2 linked regions of the Azospirillum sp. TSH100 genome follow. The protein of the gene in region 1 interacts with the protein of each later gene in a pairwise test. Links are inferred from orthologs where the notes say so. Each region holds a gene or a part of one and is shown on either strand. Other genes may lie near its edges. The genes, in order: mtgA and E6C72_RS00330.

Region 1 (11,469 bases):
AGGGGCGCGTCATGGCCTGGAGCTATGCGGCCACCGGCGACGCCGGCTATCTCAAGAGCCGTGACGAGGCGTTCGCCCAGGCCCGCGCCCAGCTGCAGGCCGTTCAGAACCTGATCGTCACCGACGAGGGCCACAGGCTGGTCAGGGCGTTCGAGGAGTCGATCGTCGATTTCGAGGCGAAGGCCCGCAGCTTCAACGACCTGAAGGCCAAGGGCGTCGATGGCGCCTCGCCCGACTATCAGAAGGCCATCGCCGAGGTGAATGCCGCCGCCAAGCGCTATGCCGATGCCAACAACACCGCCAGCGCCTATGTCGAGCGTCTCAATACCGACACGGCGAAGGACATCAGCAGCCGCATCGATTGGGCCTCTTCTGCCGCGATCATCGCCGGCGTGGCCGGAACGCTGCTGGGCGCGTTGACCGCGTGGCTGATCGGGCGCGGCATCACCGGGCCGGTCAACGCCCTGTGCGGGGTGATGGAACGGCTGGCCGGCAACGAACTGGCCGTCGAGGTCCCGGGAACCGCCCGCCATGACGAGATCGGCGCGATGGCCCGGACGGTCGAGGTGTTCAAGACCAACGCCCTGGAGGTCGAGCGCCTGCGCCAGGAGCAGGAGGCGCAGAAGGTCCAGGCCGCCGAGGAGCAGAAGCGCGCCATGAACCGGATGGCCGACAGCTTCGAGCAGAAGGTCATGGGTATGGTGACGGCGGTCTCGTCGTCGTCGGGTCAGTTGCAGAGCACCGCGAAGACCATGTCGTCGGTTGCCGACGAATCGACGGCAGCCGCCTCCACCGTCGCCGCTGCCGCCGAGCAGACTTCGGCCAACGTCCAGACCGTCGCCGCCGCCACGGAGGAGCTGTCCTCCTCGATCGGCGAGATCGCCCGGCAGGTCGCCGAATCCGCCCGCGTCGCCAACACGGCGTCGGTCGAAGCCGCCAACACCAACGAACTGGTGCGCAAGCTGACGGCGGCGGCCGACCGCATCGGCGAGGTGGTGAGCCTGATCAACTCCATCGCCGGCCAGACCAACCTGCTGGCCCTGAACGCAACCATCGAAGCGGCCCGTGCCGGGGAGGCCGGCAAGGGCTTCGCCGTCGTCGCCAGCGAGGTCAAGAGCCTGGCCAACCAGACGGCCCGCGCCACAGAGGACATCAGCCAGCAGATCGCTGCCGTTCAGGAGGAGACCCGCAACACCGTCTCCGCCATCCAGAGCATCTCCAACATCATCGAGCAGATCCAGGGCATCTCCACCACCATCTCCTCGGCGGTCGAGGAGCAGGGAAGCGCTACCAGGGAAATCTCCCGCAACGTCCAGCAGGCGGCCCAGGGCACCCAGCAGGTCAGCGGCAACATCGGCAGCGTGACGCAGAGCGCAGAGGCGACCGGAAACGCCGCCGGCCAAGTTCTCGACGCCGCAGGTCAGCTGTCGCAGAACGCCGAACGCCTGAGCCGGGAAGTCCAGGATTTCCTGGCGTCCGTCCGCGCGGCCTAACAAGAGCGGGGAAGAGCGGGGGGCGGGCTCGTCCCACCCCCCGCGCCATCACCAGCCCCGTAGGAACTCCGCCGTCTCTTCCACCGCCTGCTTCAACCCGACCCGCCGCATCTCCACCCCGTCCGGGAAGGCGCCGGCAAGCCGGCTCGGCATCATCGGGTCGAGCAGGACGAAGACGCCGGTGTCGTCGGCGCGGCGCACCAGCCGACCGAAGGCCTGCTTCAGGCGCAGGCGGGTGATCATGTCCTCGTAGCGGCGGCGGCCGAAGGCGTCGCGCCGGGCGCGGTGGAGGATGTCGGGCCGCGGCCAGGGCACGCGATCGAACACGATCAGGCGCAGCGAGCGGCCCGGCACGTCCACCCCGTCGCGCACCGCGTCGGTGCCCAGCAGGCAGGCGTGTTCCTCGTTGCGGAAGATGTCGATCAGGGTCGAAACATCCAGCGGATCGACATGCTGGGCATAGAGCGGGATGCCGACCTGATCCAGCGGTTCGGCGATGCGGTCGCGCACGGCGCGCAGCCGGCTGATCGCGGTGAACAGGCCGAGTCCGCCGCCACCCGCCGCCAGGAACAGCGACTTGTAGGCCGCCGAGACCTGCCCCAGATCGTCCTTGCGTACATCGTTGACGACGAAGACGCGGGTGCGGTTGGGATAGTCGAAGGGGGAGGGGACCTGGGCGCGGATCGCCGGGGCCGGCAGATGGCTGGCGCCGCAACGGTCCTCCGCCGCGCGCCAGTCCTGTCCGACATCGCCGGTGCCGTCCGTCAACGTGGCGGAGGTCACCACCAGCCCATGGGCGGGGCCGGCCAGCGCCTCGGCGAAGGGAACCGTCGGATCGACCCAATGGCGGTACAGCCCGACATCGACATCGCGACCGTCGATCCGCTCCACCGCGAACCAGTCGACGAAGTGGGAGGGTGTTTCGGTTGGCAGGGTGCGCAGCATGGCGCGCCACGCCTCCACCGTCAGGGTGCCGCGGCGGTGCAGGCTGCGCGACAATGCGTCGATGCGGCGGCGCTGGTCGGAATCCAGTTCGGCGCTCTCATCCTCCAGCCGCTGGGCCAGCCGGCGGGCCAGCGCCTCCACCGGTTCGGACAGGCGGACCAGGGACTGCTCCAACTCCGCCGCCGCCTCCAGCAACCCATCGACCGGATAGGCCTTGTCGGCCTCCAGGCTGTAGGGGCCGCCCTGACCGGCGGTGCGGGCATAGACCTGCTGGCGGGCGAGCAGCAGGAAGCGCTCGGTCGGCCCCTGCGGGTTGTCGGCGGCCAGCCGCGCCGACCAGCCGTCGGCGGGCAGCACGCGGGCGCCGATCAGGATGTCGTCGAGATGGCGCAGAGCCTCCTCGTCGTTGGCGACGATGTCCTCCAGCCGGCGCTTCAGGCCGCGGGCGCGGCTGCGTCCGGTCTCCTCGGCACCGAGCAGCCAGCGCCGCAGCTCCTGCGTCTCGCGGCAGGTCAGATGGCCGGCGAAGGCGCTGTCGGCGGCGTCGAAGACATGGTGCCCCTCGTCGAAGACGTAGCGGCTGGGCAGCGTCGGCTCCTCGCCGCCGCCGAGAGCCGCCTGCACCATCACCAGCGCGTGGTTGGCGATGACGATGTCGGCCCGGCGGGCGCGGCGCACGCTCTTCTCGATGTAGCAGCGGGCGTAATGGTCACAGGCGGAATAGATGCATTCGCCGCGGCGGTCGGCCAGCCCCATGGTCGGCCCGCGCCCGGCGATGTCGACCAGCCAGCCGGGGAAGTCGCCGCCGGTCATGTCGCCGTCGCGCGTCGCCGCCGCCCAGCGCGCCATCAGCCCGACGCCGATGGCGTTGTGCGGCTGGAAGGGCATGGCGCGCACCGCCTCTTCCAGGTTCAGCAGGCACAGATAGTTCTCGCGGCCCTTGCGCAGCACCACCTTGCGCGCCTTGGTCGCCGGGTCGGCGTAGAGCCGGTCCAGTTCGGCATCGATCTGGTGCTGGAGGTTGCGGGTGTAGGTGGAAATCCACACCGTTCCGCCATTCTTCTCCGCCCACACCGTGGCCGGCGCCAGATAGCCCAGCGTCTTGCCGACGCCGGTCCCGGCCTCCGCCAGCACCACGTTCGGCGTGTCGGGAAGCTGGCGCGGGGCGAAGGCGGCGGACACCGCGCTGGAGTAATCGGCCTGCTGCGGCCGCGGCTCCGCCACCTTGCCCAGCACGTTGGCCGACAGCATGGCGGCGAGGCGGCGGCGCGCCTCTTCCGGCTCCACCGGATTCTGCGCGGGTGGCGGCGGGGGAGCCCCCTCTTCCCACTCCTTGATGCGGGTCCAGACGCGCAGGCCCGAACGGGCGGCACCCTTTTCCGGTCCATCGGGCTTGCCGAGTGCGGCCAGCACCGCCGGCGCCCACGGCCAGCCGGCGCGCCCCATCTCCCAGGCGAAGGCGACGGGGTCGGAGGACTCCTCGCGTCCGCCAGGGGTTTGGGGAGCCCCCAGATCGCCCAGCAGCCGGCGCACGGCGCGTTGCAGGGCCAGCGCCTCCGCCTCATGCCCCTCAGGGGTGGGCAGGTCGAGCGCCTCGGCGATGCCGCGCGGGGTGGGGACGCAGAAGCGGGCGGGGTGGACGAAGGCGAACAGTTCCAGCACGTCGAAGGCCGGAAAGCCGTCGATTCCCAGTCGGCGGGCGAAGGCGCGGGCATGGCAGACCAGCGGCGGCTGCCGGCGCACCTTCGAGGCGGCGGCAGCCAGCGACAGCTCCTCCACCTCGCCGTCGAGCGTCAGCGACACGACGCGGCGCGCGCCGGCCACCATGGCGGGCGCGTCGTCGAGACTGTGGAGCGGGGTGGGATCGGCGGTCAGGTCCATCGGCGGCACTATATGGTGGCCGGCCGCCTCAAAGCGAGCGCGGGATGTTGACGGCCCGCCGCTTCCCCCCCATTGAGGGAAGTCCTGGGGAGCCGAGCGGAGACGGGGCCTTATGCGAAGACTGCTGCGCTGGGCGCTGATCGGGGTGGCGGGGCTGGTTGCCTTCACCATCCTGTGGGCGGCGATCTACCGGGTCGTGCCGCCGCCGGCCACCCCGCTGATGCTGATCCGGGCGTTGGGCGGCTCCGGCCTGTCGCGCGACTGGGAACCGCTGGAGCGTATCTCGCCGGCCCTGGTGGAGGCGGTCATCGCCTCTGAGGATACTGGCTTCTGCGGCCATGGCGGCTTCGACTGGGCGGCCATCGAGGACGCCTTCGAGGAGAATGAGGACGGCAGGAGGCTGCGCGGCGGCAGCACCATCAGCCAGCAGACCGCCAAGAACGCCTTTCTCTGGCCCGACCGCAGCTGGACCCGCAAGGGGGCGGAGGCCTGGTTCACCCTGCTGATCGAAAGCCTGTGGAGCAAGCGCCGCATCCTGGAGGTCTATCTGAACATCGTGGAGTGGGACGACGGCGTCTATGGCGCGGAGGCGGCGGCGCGTCGCCATTTCGGCAAGTCCGCCGCGGCGCTGACCCGGCGCGAGGCGGCGCTGCTGGCGGTGGTGCTGCCCAGTCCGCGCAACTGGTCGCCGACCCGGCCCAGCGCCTATGTCGCCCGCCGGGCCGGGGTGATCGAGCGGCGGATGGCGTTGGTGCGACGGGACGGGCTGGCCGAGTGCGTGCGGTGAGGCGGCAAGGGACGGCGCCTTCCACGGAATCTTAACCGCTACCGCGCTACACTCGATCCCGCTCCCGCCGCCCGGCCCGCAGGAGGCCGATCATGGCCACGCATCGTACGCTTCACGGACCGCTGTTTTCGACCCCGCCTCCCGATCCATTGCGTGAGGAGTTGGCGCCCCATCATGAAGCTCAGCCGGAACCGGCGCATCCCACCCGGCTTCTGATCATCGTCCTGATCGCTCTGTTCACTCTGGCCGGGCTTGCCTATGGCGGCGGTGTCGCTCTCGATCGCATCCTGGACCAGCGGCGGATCGAAGCGCGGATGGGGCCGAAGCCGCGGCTGGCGCAGCTGCCGGCGATCGAGGTTCCGCTGGGCGGGGTACGGGCAGTGGAGATGCAGGTCTCGCTGGTGCTGGCACCGAAGGTGGAGCCCGACCGCATCCTGCGCTACCAGGACCGCATCGCCGACCGGCTGTTCCAGACCGTAAGCCGGATTGACAGCGAAACCCTGACCGGCCCCGGCTCCGCCGAGGTTCTGAAGGCACGCATCAAGGAGGCCGTGAACCGCGAGGCCGGGACCGGCCTGTTCCGCGACATCTACATCGAACGCATGGTCGTCAAGTGATCGACGCGGGGCTCGTCCTGCGATGAGTCTTGTTTTGTGCGGCGCAATAGCCTATGTAGGGCGTCTTGATCGCTGGAGGCTCGCGCGTCTCTTGAGCGAGACGCGCTGTGATTGCGCAACGGCAACCCCCTAGGGGGTAAACGTCCCGGTGTTCTAGGGACGCTCTGGCCGCTGCATCGGATAGACGCCTCTCCCTCTATCGACCTCCTCCCGGCGAGTCCGCCGGTATGTCCCACGCCCGCCATCGGGGCGCGCGGGGTCGTGCCGTGTTGCTTTGAGAAGGTTGTTCCGACTTGACGTTTTCCGAACTCGGCCTGCACCCGCTCGTCCTGAAGGCCCTCGAGGCGTTCGAATACACCACCCCGACCCCGGTCCAGCTCGCCGCCATTCCGCCGGCGCTGCAGGGTCGCGACATCCTTGCCACCGCCGAGACCGGCACCGGCAAGACCGCCGCCTTCATGCTGCCGGCGCTGACCCGCACCGCCGAGCTGCCGCTGAACGGCGCCGCCACCCCGCGCGTGCTGGTGCTGGCCCCGACCCGCGAGCTGGCCAAGCAGGTCACCGACGCCGCCCGCAAATACGCGAAGTTCATGAAGCTGAACATCGTGGACGTGGTCGGTGGCATGCCCTACCGCGAGCAGCTGCGCCTGCTGTCGCGTCCGGTCGACGTGCTCGTCTGTACTCCGGGCCGCCTGCTGGACCATGTCGCCCGCCGCCGCATCGCCCTGGACGAGGTCGAGGTGCTGATCCTCGACGAGGCTGACCGCATGCTGGACATGGGCTTCCTCGACGATGTCGAGACCATCGCCAAGTGCTGCCCGCCGACGCGCCAGACCATGCTGTTCACCGCCACGCTGGACCGCCGCATGGCGCAGCTCGCCGGCAACCTGCTGCGCAACCCGGAGCGCGTGGCCGTCGAAAGCCAAGCCACTTCGGTGAATGTCGAGCAGCGCCTGCACCATGCCGACGACCTTGACCACAAGCGCCGCCTGCTGCAGCATTTCGCCGCCCAGGAAGAGGTCGGCAAGGCGATCATCTTCGCCGCCACCAAGCGTGATGCCGACACGCTGGCCGAGGAGCTGAGCGCCGCCGGCCATGCCGCCGCCGCCCTGCACGGCGACATGGATCAGACCAAGCGCAACCGCACGCTCCAGCGCCTGCGCACCGGCCAGGTCCGCCTGCTGGTCGCCACCGACGTCGCCGCCCGCGGCATCGACGTGCGCGACATCACTCATGTCATCAACTTCGACCTGCCGCGCTCGGCGGAGGATTACGTCCACCGCATCGGCCGCACCGGCCGTGCCGGCGCCTCGGGCGTTGCGATCTCCTTCGCCGCCCGCGCCGACCGCGAGACCCTGGTCCGCATCGAGCGCTACACGAAGGCGACGCTTGAGGTGCATGTGGTGCCCGGCCTGGAGCCGACGCGCCCCTTCACCACCGGCGGTGCCGGCCGTCCGGCCGGGCGCAACGGCCGTCCGGGTGGCGGCGGCAAGCCGTGGCACCGCAACGGCGAGTCGAAGGGCCCGCACGCTCCGCGTGGTCCGCGTCCGGACTATGCCCGCAACGACAACCACCGCGGCGACGCCCGCCCGGACCATGGTCATGCCCGCCGCGAAGCCCACGGCAACGGCAAGCCCGCGGCCCGTGCGAAGAGCTGGTAACCAGCAGCGTCCCTGACGCTTCCGCGCCTTGAACGAAAAAGCCCTCCCTGCTGGCCTCGCGGTCGGCAGGGAGGGCTTTTTCATGTCGGGACGGCCTGCTTCGGCCGGTCCTTTACTGGAACGCAATCTTGGCGTTGTCGCCCGGATCCGGTGACTGGCCGGTCAGCTTCGCCTTCACATAGCCATAGGCGTAGACCATGGTGCTGGACGGGCTGTCCCAATATTCCGCCTGATCGACCGACACCTTCAGCAGGGCGACCTCGGGGTCGTCCGGCCCCTGGGGGAACCAGGTGCTCATGATGTCGCGCCACAGGAAGCGGATCTTGTCGCGGTCGCGCACGACCTCGGCGATGCCGGAAACCGACACGTAATCCTGCTTGTCCGGATTGGAATAGGCGAGGTTGACGCGCCAGTGGCGGTCGATCTCCGCCACCTTTTCGGAATGGGCACGGGTGAAGAACCACAAGGTGCCGTCTTCGAACCCCGCATGGGACAGCGTCGCCATCGGACGGGAGTTCAGCCGGCCGTTGTCGTCCAGCGTCGTCATCATCGCGACCTGGACGCCCTTCATCATCTCCCAGAGCTTCTTGATTTCGCCCTGGTCGGGGCTGTGGCCGGCGGTGGTGCTATGGACCATGGTCTGCCTCTCGTTCGGTAGCCCAACGGAGACTGGGGAACGCCGGCAGCGGTCAGAAAGTTCCGCACTGCAGATTCACTCCACCGACCGACCAGGCCCCGGTCCCGGCGTGGTGGTGGTCGATCCGGCTCAGCGACCAGGGGTCGATCCGCAGCCGCAGCGCCGCCTCCGGCGTCAGATCCAGCGCCAGCGCCAGTGCGCCGCGGATGCTGCCGGCATGGATCACCGCAACCAGATCGCGTCCGGCATGGAGGTCGGTCAACCGCCGCAGCGCGTCAGCCGTGCGTTCCATCACCATGGCGAAGCTCTCGCCGTTTGGCGGGGCATGGCGGGCGGGGTCGCGCCAGAAGCGCGCCGCCGCTTCGGGGTCGCGCAGCGCCGCGGTATCGTGGCTGATCCCCTCCCAGTCGCCGAAATCCTGCTCGGCCAGCGCCGGTTCCACCACGGCGGTGCCGGCAAGCCGGGGATTGCGGCTCCAAAGCGCCTGGGCGGTCTGACGGCTGCGGCGGAGCGGGCTGGTCAGCCACAGGGCGTCGGCGGGCAGGCTTGCCGCCAGGGCCGCGGCTGCGGCGCGGTTACCGGTGTCTGCCTCGCGGTCGCTCGATCCGCAGATGACGGCGTCGGGGTTGTGGACCGGCGCGTGGCGGATCAGCCACCAGCGGGTGACGGTCAGGGGGGTGAGGCTTACCGCGCTCATGCCGATGCTCCCATGAGGGCGGAGAGGGTCAGCAGCACCGCCGTTTCCGCCACCTGCTGCGCCGCGCCGAAGACGTCGCCGGTGTGCCCGCCGATCTGCTTGCGGGCGAGCGCGGACACCGCGATCACCGCCAGAAGCGAGGCCGCCAGCGCCGGCAGGGCCAGCCCACCGAGCGCCGCCACGGCAATGGCGATGCCGAACGCCAGAGCCAGCAGCACCGTCGCCATCGCCGGCCGACCCTGTGCCGCCGCCAGCCCGTCGCGGCGGGCCGGGGACAGGACGCGAGCCATCATCGCCAGCCCGCAGCGCGACAGGGCCCCGGCCGCCACCAGAGCCGAGACCGCCGCCGGCACCGGCAGGGCGGCCAGTGCCGCGGCGCGGATGCCGACCGAGAAGACCAGCGCCAGCACGCCATAGCTGCCGGCCCGGCTGTCGCGCATGATCTCCAGCTTGCGTGCCAGATCGCGTCCGCCGCCGAAGCCGTCGGCGACGTCGGCCGCGCCATCCTCGTGCAGGCCGCCGGTCAGCCGCACCGTCGCCGCCAGCGCCAGCAGCGCGCCCGCCAGAGGCGGCAGATGCAGCAGAGCCGCCATGGCGAACACCACGCCGCCCGTCAATCCGACCAGCGCGCCGACCAGCGGAAACCATCCCATCGCCCGCGCCGAGGCACCCTCGGCCAGCGGACCATTCAGTGGACCGATGGGAGGAAGGGGCAGGCGGGTCAGGAACACCAGCGCCAGGGCGGCGTCCTGGGTCCAGCGCGGCGGAGGGGGAGGAACGGTCGTGGCATCGGGCATGATCGGCATCGACTACGCCCAACCGGCGTCCGGCGCAACCCTACACGGCGGGCGGTTCCGCACCGTTTGCACAGGTCCGATTCCTTGACCGGAACACCCGGTCCGCCTACTTTGTCCGTTTGAACTCCCCCTATCAGCATCGAGCACCCATGGCCCGTCTTCCGATCCTCGTCGCCCCGCATCCGATCCTGAAGCGCAAGGCGCAACCCGTCGCCGAAGTGGATGCGCGCGTCGTCAAGTTGATGGACGACATGGTGGAGACCATGTACGACGCCAACGGCATCGGTCTGGCCGCTCCGCAGGTCGGCGTGCTCGACCGCGTCATCGTCGTCGACGTCCATGAGAAGGGCGAGCCGGCAAACCCGATCCGCCTCGCCAACCCGGAAATCGTCTGGTCTTCCGATGAAAAGGCGGTGTGCGAGGAAGGCTGCCTGTCGGTGCCGGAGCAGTATGCCGAGGTCACCCGGCCGGTGCGCATCCGCGTCCGCTATCTGGACGAAAAGAACCAGCAGCAGGAGCTTGAGGCGGACGGCATGCTCGCCACCTGCCTCCAGCATGAGATCGACCATCTGAACGGTGTCCTCTTCGTCGATTATCTGTCGATGCTGAAGCGGAACATCCTGCTGAAGAAGGTCCAGAAGATGCAGAAGGCGACGGCCTGACCAGCCTCGATTCAATGATGACCCCGCTTCGTCTCGTCTTCATGGGCACGCCGGATTTCGCCGTGCCCAGCCTTGCCGCGCTGATCGAGGCGGGGCATCAGGTCGTCTGCGCCTACAGCCAGCCGCCCCGCCCGGCCGGCCGCGGCCAGCAGGTGCAGAAATCGCCCGTCCACCGCTTCGCCGAGGAGCACGGCATCCCTGTGCGCACGCCGAAAAGCCTGCGCACTGCCGAGGCTCAGGCGGAATTCGCCGACCTCAAGGCCGATGTCGCCGTGGTCGCCGCCTACGGCCTGATCCTGCCGCAGCCGATCCTCGCCGCGCCGCAGCTGGGCTGCGTCAACGTGCATGGCTCGCTGCTGCCGCGCTGGCGCGGTGCGGCGCCGATCCAGCGCTCCATCCTGGCGGGTGATGCCGAGACCGGCATCACCATCATGCAGATGGACATCGGGCTCGACACCGGCGCCATGCTGTCGAAAGAGGCGGTGGCGATCACCCCGGCCACCACCGCCAGCAGCCTGCATGACGAGCTGGCGGCGCTCGGCGCCCGCATGATCGTCCCGGCGCTGGACGGTCTTGCCGCCGGCACGCTGGCCGCCGTGCCGCAGCCGGAAGAGGGCGTCACCTACGCCGCCAAGCTGACGCGCGAGGACGGGCGGCTCGACTGGACGCAGCCCGCCGCTTACGTCGAGCGGCAGGTCCGCGCCCTGACCCCCTGGCCCGGCTGCTGGTTCGATGCAGCGAATGGTGAGCGCATCAAGGTTCTGGCCGCCGAACCGGCGACCGGCACCGGCACCCCCGGCACCTTGCTGGACGACCGGCTGACGGTCGCCTGCGCCGATGGCGCGGTGCGCTTGACCAAGGTGCAGCGTCCGGGCAAGGCGCCGGTCGATGGGGCGGCCTTCCTGCGCGGCTTCGCGCTGGCGGTCGGACAACCGGTCTCCGCCCCCACCTCCTCTGAAGCAGTGGCGGACTGACCGTCGTGCAGCGCTGGAAACTGACCGTCGAGTATGACGGCCGTCCCTTCGTCGGCTGGCAACGGCAGGACAACGGCCCCTCCGTCCAGCAGAGCCTGGAGGAGGCGGTGCAGCGCCTGTCGGGCGAGGTTGTGCGGGTTCACGGCTCGGGCCGCACCGATGCCGGGGTGCATGCGCTGGGGCAGGTCTGCCATTTCGACCTGGAAAAGCCCTTCACCGGGCTGAAGCTGCGCGACGCCCTGAACTTCCACCTGAAGCCGGCGCCGATCGCCGTGCTGGAGGTGGAGGCGGTGACCGAGGACTTCCACGCTCGGCTGA
Region 2 (5,023 bases), 340 kb from region 1 along the record:
ACGATCCCACCAAGCTGGAACAGATGGCGCAGGCCTATCTGACGCTGAAGCCCACCGAGCCGCGCCAGTATCTCGCGATGGACGTGATCCCGATGCGCCCGGCCGATGCGGTTCCGCCGCCGGCTCCCGCCCTGCCCGGCGTCGCCCCGCTGCCGCCGATGGTGCGTGCGCCCGGAACCGGCAATCCGCAGCTGGCCGCTGCCCGCGCGCCCGCCACCCCCAACAGCACCGCCGCCGGAATCGTTCCGGTCAGCGCGCCGGTGCTGGCGAAGCCGCTGCCGATGGACAAGGCGCTGGAACGCGCGCCGGTCGTCGTGCCCGCGTCCCTGCCCTCCTCCGGTGGCCTGGCCGACCCGTCACGCAGCCGGATCAAGCCGGCTGCCCTGGTTCCCGGCTCCGCCCGCGCGCCGGCCGAGAAGTCCACCGATCGCATCGCCCCGGCTGCGCCGGCCGCCGGCAAACTGGCGCCGAATGCATCGACCGCACGTCCGACCGAACTGGCCGCCCGACCGACCCCGGCTCCGGCATCTGCCAAGGTCGTCGCCGCGGCTCCCGCCGCCCAGCAACCCTCCTATCAGCCCAAGCCGACCGACAGCCTCGGGCTGCTCGTTGCGCGCCTGGGGGCCAATCGATGAACGGTCACGACCACGGCGGGCCGGCCGGCTACGGCCAGCCCGGCGCCAGCATCGGCAGCACCTATGTGCCGCCGCCGGCGCCCTCGCCCTTTCCCCAGCCGGCCCCGCAGCCGTCCGCCAACCCGCGGACCTCGCTGGCGGTTGCGCTGGAACAGAGCCGTTACCGCCTGATGGTGACGGCTGCCGTGGTCACGACCGTCTTCACCGCCATCAGCGTCAAGCTGGCGATGGCCACGTTGCTTGCCGGCGGCGGCGACCCGCGCCAGCATGTGGCGCTGGAAATCGGTGAGACCACCACCAACCGTGCCGACATCACCGACCGCAACGGCAACCTGCTGGCGACATCGCTGGTCACCCAGTCGCTCTACGCCGACCCCAAGCTGGTCTCGCGCCCGGAAGAGGCCGCGCAGAAGCTGGTCAGCGCCCTGCCCGACCTGGATTACAAGGACGTCCTCAACAAGCTGAGCGGCGACCGCCGCTTCGTCTGGCTGAAGCGGAACCTGACGCCCAAACAGCAGGCCGCCGTCCATCGCCTGGGCATCCCCGGAGTCGCGTTCGAGCGGGAGGAGCGCCGCTTCTACCCGGCCGGTCCGCTGACCTCGCACATCGTCGGCTTCACCGGCATCGACAACAACGGCCTCGCCGGCATGGAGCAGGGCTTCAACAAGCGGCTGACCGAGGAACCGGGAACGCCGCTTCAGCTCTCCATCGATCTGCGGCTGCAGCATGTCCTGAAGAAGGAACTGGCCGCCACGGTGCAGGAGTTCAGCGCCATCGGCGCCGCCGGCATCGTCTTCGACGTGCGCAACGGCGAAGTGCTGGCGATGGTCTCGTTGCCCGATTTCGACCCGCAGGACCCGACCGGCCTGAACCCCGACACGCTGTTCAACCGGGCGACGCTCGGCGTGTACGAGATGGGTTCCACCTTCAAGATCTTCAACTCTGCATTGGCCTTCGACACCGGCAAGATCCGGGTATCGGACATGTTCGATGCCGCGCACCCGGTCAAGATCGGCCGCTTCACCATCAACGACTACCACAACCTGCACCGTGCCCTGACCGTGGCGGAAGTGTTCCAGCACTCCTCCAACCTCGGTTCCGTGCGCATGGTGCAGCAGGTCGGCGTGGCGGCACAGAAGGCCTTCATGACCAGGATGGGCTTCACCAAGCCCACCGGGCTGGAGCTGCCGGAAAGCGGCTGGCCGCTGGTGCCCAACCCGTGGCGCGAGGTCAACAGCTACACCATCTCCTTCGGCCACGGCATCTCGGTCAGCCCGATGCACACGGTGGCGGCGGCCGCCTCCGTCATCAACGGCGGCTTCTTCCACAAGCCGACGCTGCTGAAGCGCCAGCCCGACGGCGAGGTTCCGACCGAACAGGTGGTGTCACGCCAGACCTCCGACATGATGCGGCGCATGTTCCGCTTCGTGGTCACCGAAGGCACCGGCAAGTCGGCCGAAGTGAAGGGTTATGTCGTCGGCGGAAAAACCGGAACCGCCGACAAGCAGAAGGGCAAGCATTACCAGAAGAACTCGCGCATGTCGTCGTTCCTCGGCGCCTTCCCGATGAACGATCCGCGCTACATCGTCTATGTTCTGGTCGACGAGCCGCAGGCCACGGCCAAGACATACGGCTACGCCACCGGCGGCTGGGTCGCCGCCCCGGCCGTGGGCCGCATCGTCAAGCAGATCGGCCCATTGCTGAACGTGCCGATCGTCGACGAGAACGCACCCGAGATTCTGAACTCCACCTACCTCAACGCCGCCGGTTCCACCAACTGGCAGCAGTCCATGCCGCCGGTCACCGCCCCACCCCCGCCGAAGGGAAGCACCGTTGCGTCTTTCCCAACTCAGACCAAGCCCCGCTGACGCCACGCTCCGTGTGGCCGACCCCGACATCGCCGGGCTGACCGCCGACAGCCGGGCGGTCAGGCCCGGCTTCGTCTTTGCCGCTCTTCCCGGCGTGAAGGCCGACGGCCGCGCCTTCATTGCCGATGCGCTCGCCAAGGGCGCCGTCGCCGTGCTCGCGGCCGAGGGCACCGAACTGCCTGCCGGCTCGACCGCCGTCCTCCTGACCGATCCGCAGCCCCGCCTCGCCTTCGCGCACATGGCCGCCGCCTTCCATGGCGGGCGCCAGCCGGAAACGGTCGTGGCGGTCACCGGCACCAACGGCAAGACATCCACGGTCCAGTTCGCCGCACAGATCTGGGCCCGCATGGGCCTCTCCGCCGGCAGCCTGGGCACCTTGGGCCTGCTCTGCCCCGGCCTGCACGGCTATGGCGGGATGACGACCCCGGACCCGGTCTCGCTCCACCGCGACCTCGCGGCCGCCGCGGATGCCGGCATCGACCATCTGGCGATGGAAGCGTCCAGCCACGGCCTGGAGCAGTTCAGGCTCGACGGTGTGGCGATCAAAGCCGCCGGCTTCACCAACCTCACGCTCGATCACCTGGACTATCATGGCACAATGGAGGCGTATCGCGACGCCAAGGCGATGCTCTTCCAACGTGTTCTACCGTCAGGATGCACCGCCGTTCTGAACGCGGACAGTGATGACTTTCGTTTTCTTGCCACAATTTGTAACGAACGTGGCCATCGCGTCCTGTCCTATGGTCTGGCCGGCGCCGAGCTTCGGGTGACCGGGGTGGAGCCGCTGGCCCATGGTCAGCGCCTCGCCCTGTCCGTGCTCGGCAGCGATGTGACGGTGGACCTGCCGCTGGCGGGTCGCTTCCAGGCCTGGAACGTGCTCTGCGCACTGGGTCTGGTCATCGGTTCAGGCGGCGACGCCGCACAGGCGCTCGCCACCCTTCCCTCGCTGGAAGGCGTGCCGGGCCGGCTGCAGCATGTCGCGACCCACCCCAACGGGGCGACGGTCTATGTTGATTTCGCCCACACGCCGGACGCGCTGGAAACGGTGCTTCTGGCGCTGCGGTCGCATGCCGCGCGCCATCTGGTGACGGTTTTCGGCTGCGGCGGCGACCGCGACCGCAGCAAGCGGCCGGTGATGGGAGCATTGGCGGCCAGACTGGCCGACCGCGCCATCGTCACCGACGACAACCCGCGCACCGAGGATCCCGCCTTCGTGCGGAGCGAGGTGTTGGCCGGGGCCACCGGGGAACTGGCTGGCCGGCTGGAGGAGATCGGCGACCGGGCCGAGGCGATCCGCACCGCGGTGCGGCAGCTTCAGCCCGGCGACGTGCTGGTCATCGCCGGCAAGGGCCACGAACAGGGACAAACGATCGGCACCGAGGTGCGTCCGTTCGACGACGCGGACGAGGCCCGGAAAGCCGTAGCGGAGGTTGGAGCATGAGCGGGGACAAGACGGAGAAGGCGGTTCTCTGGACCGCGACGGATGCGGCAGCCGCCACCGGCGGGCGTCTGGCCGGCCCATCCGCCTGGACCGCCACCGGCGTCACCATCGACAGCCGCAAGGTTGCGCCGGGCGATCTGTTCGTCGCCATCCGCGGCCCGAATTTCGACGGCCACGCCTTCGTCGGCGCGGCATTCGCCGCCGGAGCCGTCGCCGCGCTGGTCGATCATCTCCCGGACGGGATTCCTGCGGACGCGCCGCTTCTGATCGCCCCGGCCGACACGCTGCAGTCGATGGCGGCGCTGGGTGCGGCGGCCCGGGCGCGCTGCGGTGCCCGCATGGTCGCCGTCACCGGTTCGGTCGGCAAGACCGGCAGCAAGGAGACCCTGCGCCACGTCCTGTCGGCGCAGGGGCCGACCTATGCCACCGAAGGCAGCCTGAACAACCACTGGGGCGTGCCGTTGTCGCTCGCCCGCCTGCCGGCCGACAGCGCCTATGGCGTTTTTGAGCTGGGGATGAACCACGCCGGTGAAATCGGGCCGCTGTCGCGGCAGGTCAAGCCGCATGTCGCCATCATCACGACCATCGAGGCGGTGCATCTGGAATTCTTCTCCGGCGTGGAAGCCATCGCCGACGCCAAGGCGGAGATCTTCGAGGGGATGGAAGCCGATGGCGTCGCCGTGCTGAACCGCGACAATGGGCAGTATGCCCGGCTGGCCGCCGCCGCACGCCGCCATGGCCTGACCAATATCTGGAGCTTCGGCGCCCATGAGGAAGCCGATGCCCGGCTGGTCGACTGCTCACTGCACGCGACGTGCAGTTCGGTGACCGCGGTCATCCGCGGCGAGCGTCTGCACTACAGCCTGTCGCAACCCGGCAAGCATTGGGTGATGAACAGCCTCGCGGTGCTGCTGGCAGTGAAGGCGATGGGTGCCGACGCGGCCGCCGCCGCCAGGTCCCTGTCCAGCCTCCAGCCGGTCAAGGGCCGCGGCACCCGCAAGCGCATACAGCTGCCGCAAGGTGCCTTCACCCTGATCGACGAAAGCTACAACGCCAGCCCGGCGGCGGTGGCGGCGACG

Evidence for each region.
Region 2: the proteins of mtgA (region 1) and E6C72_RS00330 interact in binary tests that used the Escherichia coli proteins (3 or more experiments, as listed by UniProt). The link is inferred for Azospirillum sp. TSH100 from one-to-one orthologs.

The regions. Positions count from the first base shown.
Region 1 is NZ_CP039634.1:401,979-413,447, reverse strand. What follows is about bases 3,493-6,268. They hold mtgA (monofunctional biosynthetic peptidoglycan transglycosylase), read left to right. Parts: upstream 3,493-4,431; coding sequence 4,432-5,106; downstream 5,107-6,268. Other genes in these bases: E6C72_RS02010 (DEAD/DEAH box helicase), read left to right, coding at 6,017-6,268; E6C72_RS02015 (flagellar basal body-associated FliL family protein), read left to right, coding at 5,199-5,723; E6C72_RS02025 (ATP-dependent DNA helicase), read right to left, coding at 3,493-4,319. Outside these bases: E6C72_RS02030 (methyl-accepting chemotaxis protein), read left to right, coding at 1-1,493; more of E6C72_RS02025, read right to left, coding at 1,542-3,492; more of E6C72_RS02010, read left to right, coding at 6,269-7,384; E6C72_RS02005 (pyridoxamine 5'-phosphate oxidase family protein), read right to left, coding at 7,497-8,021; E6C72_RS02000 (histidine phosphatase family protein), read right to left, coding at 8,074-8,718; cobS (adenosylcobinamide-GDP ribazoletransferase), read right to left, coding at 8,715-9,524; def (peptide deformylase), read left to right, coding at 9,665-10,177; fmt (methionyl-tRNA formyltransferase), read left to right, coding at 10,195-11,151; tRNA pseudouridine(38-40) synthase TruA, read left to right, coding at 11,157-11,469. UniProt on the Escherichia coli protein: Peptidoglycan polymerase that catalyzes glycan chain elongation from lipid-linked precursors. May play a role in peptidoglycan assembly during cell division in collaboration with other cell division proteins.
Region 2 is NZ_CP039634.1:67,442-72,464, forward strand. Bases 68-3,067 are described here. They hold E6C72_RS00330 (penicillin-binding protein 2), read left to right. Parts: upstream 68-631; coding sequence 632-2,503; downstream 2,504-3,067. Other genes in these bases: E6C72_RS00325 (hypothetical protein), read left to right, coding at 68-635; E6C72_RS00335 (UDP-N-acetylmuramoyl-L-alanyl-D-glutamate--2,6-diaminopimelate ligase), read left to right, coding at 2,517-3,067. In the rest of the region: more of E6C72_RS00325, read left to right, coding at 1-67; more of E6C72_RS00335, read left to right, coding at 3,068-3,944; E6C72_RS00340 (UDP-N-acetylmuramoylalanyl-D-glutamyl-2,6-diaminopimelate--D-alanyl-D-alanine ligase), read left to right, coding at 3,941-5,023. UniProt on the Escherichia coli protein: Essential cell division protein that catalyzes cross-linking of the peptidoglycan cell wall at the division septum. Required for localization of FtsN.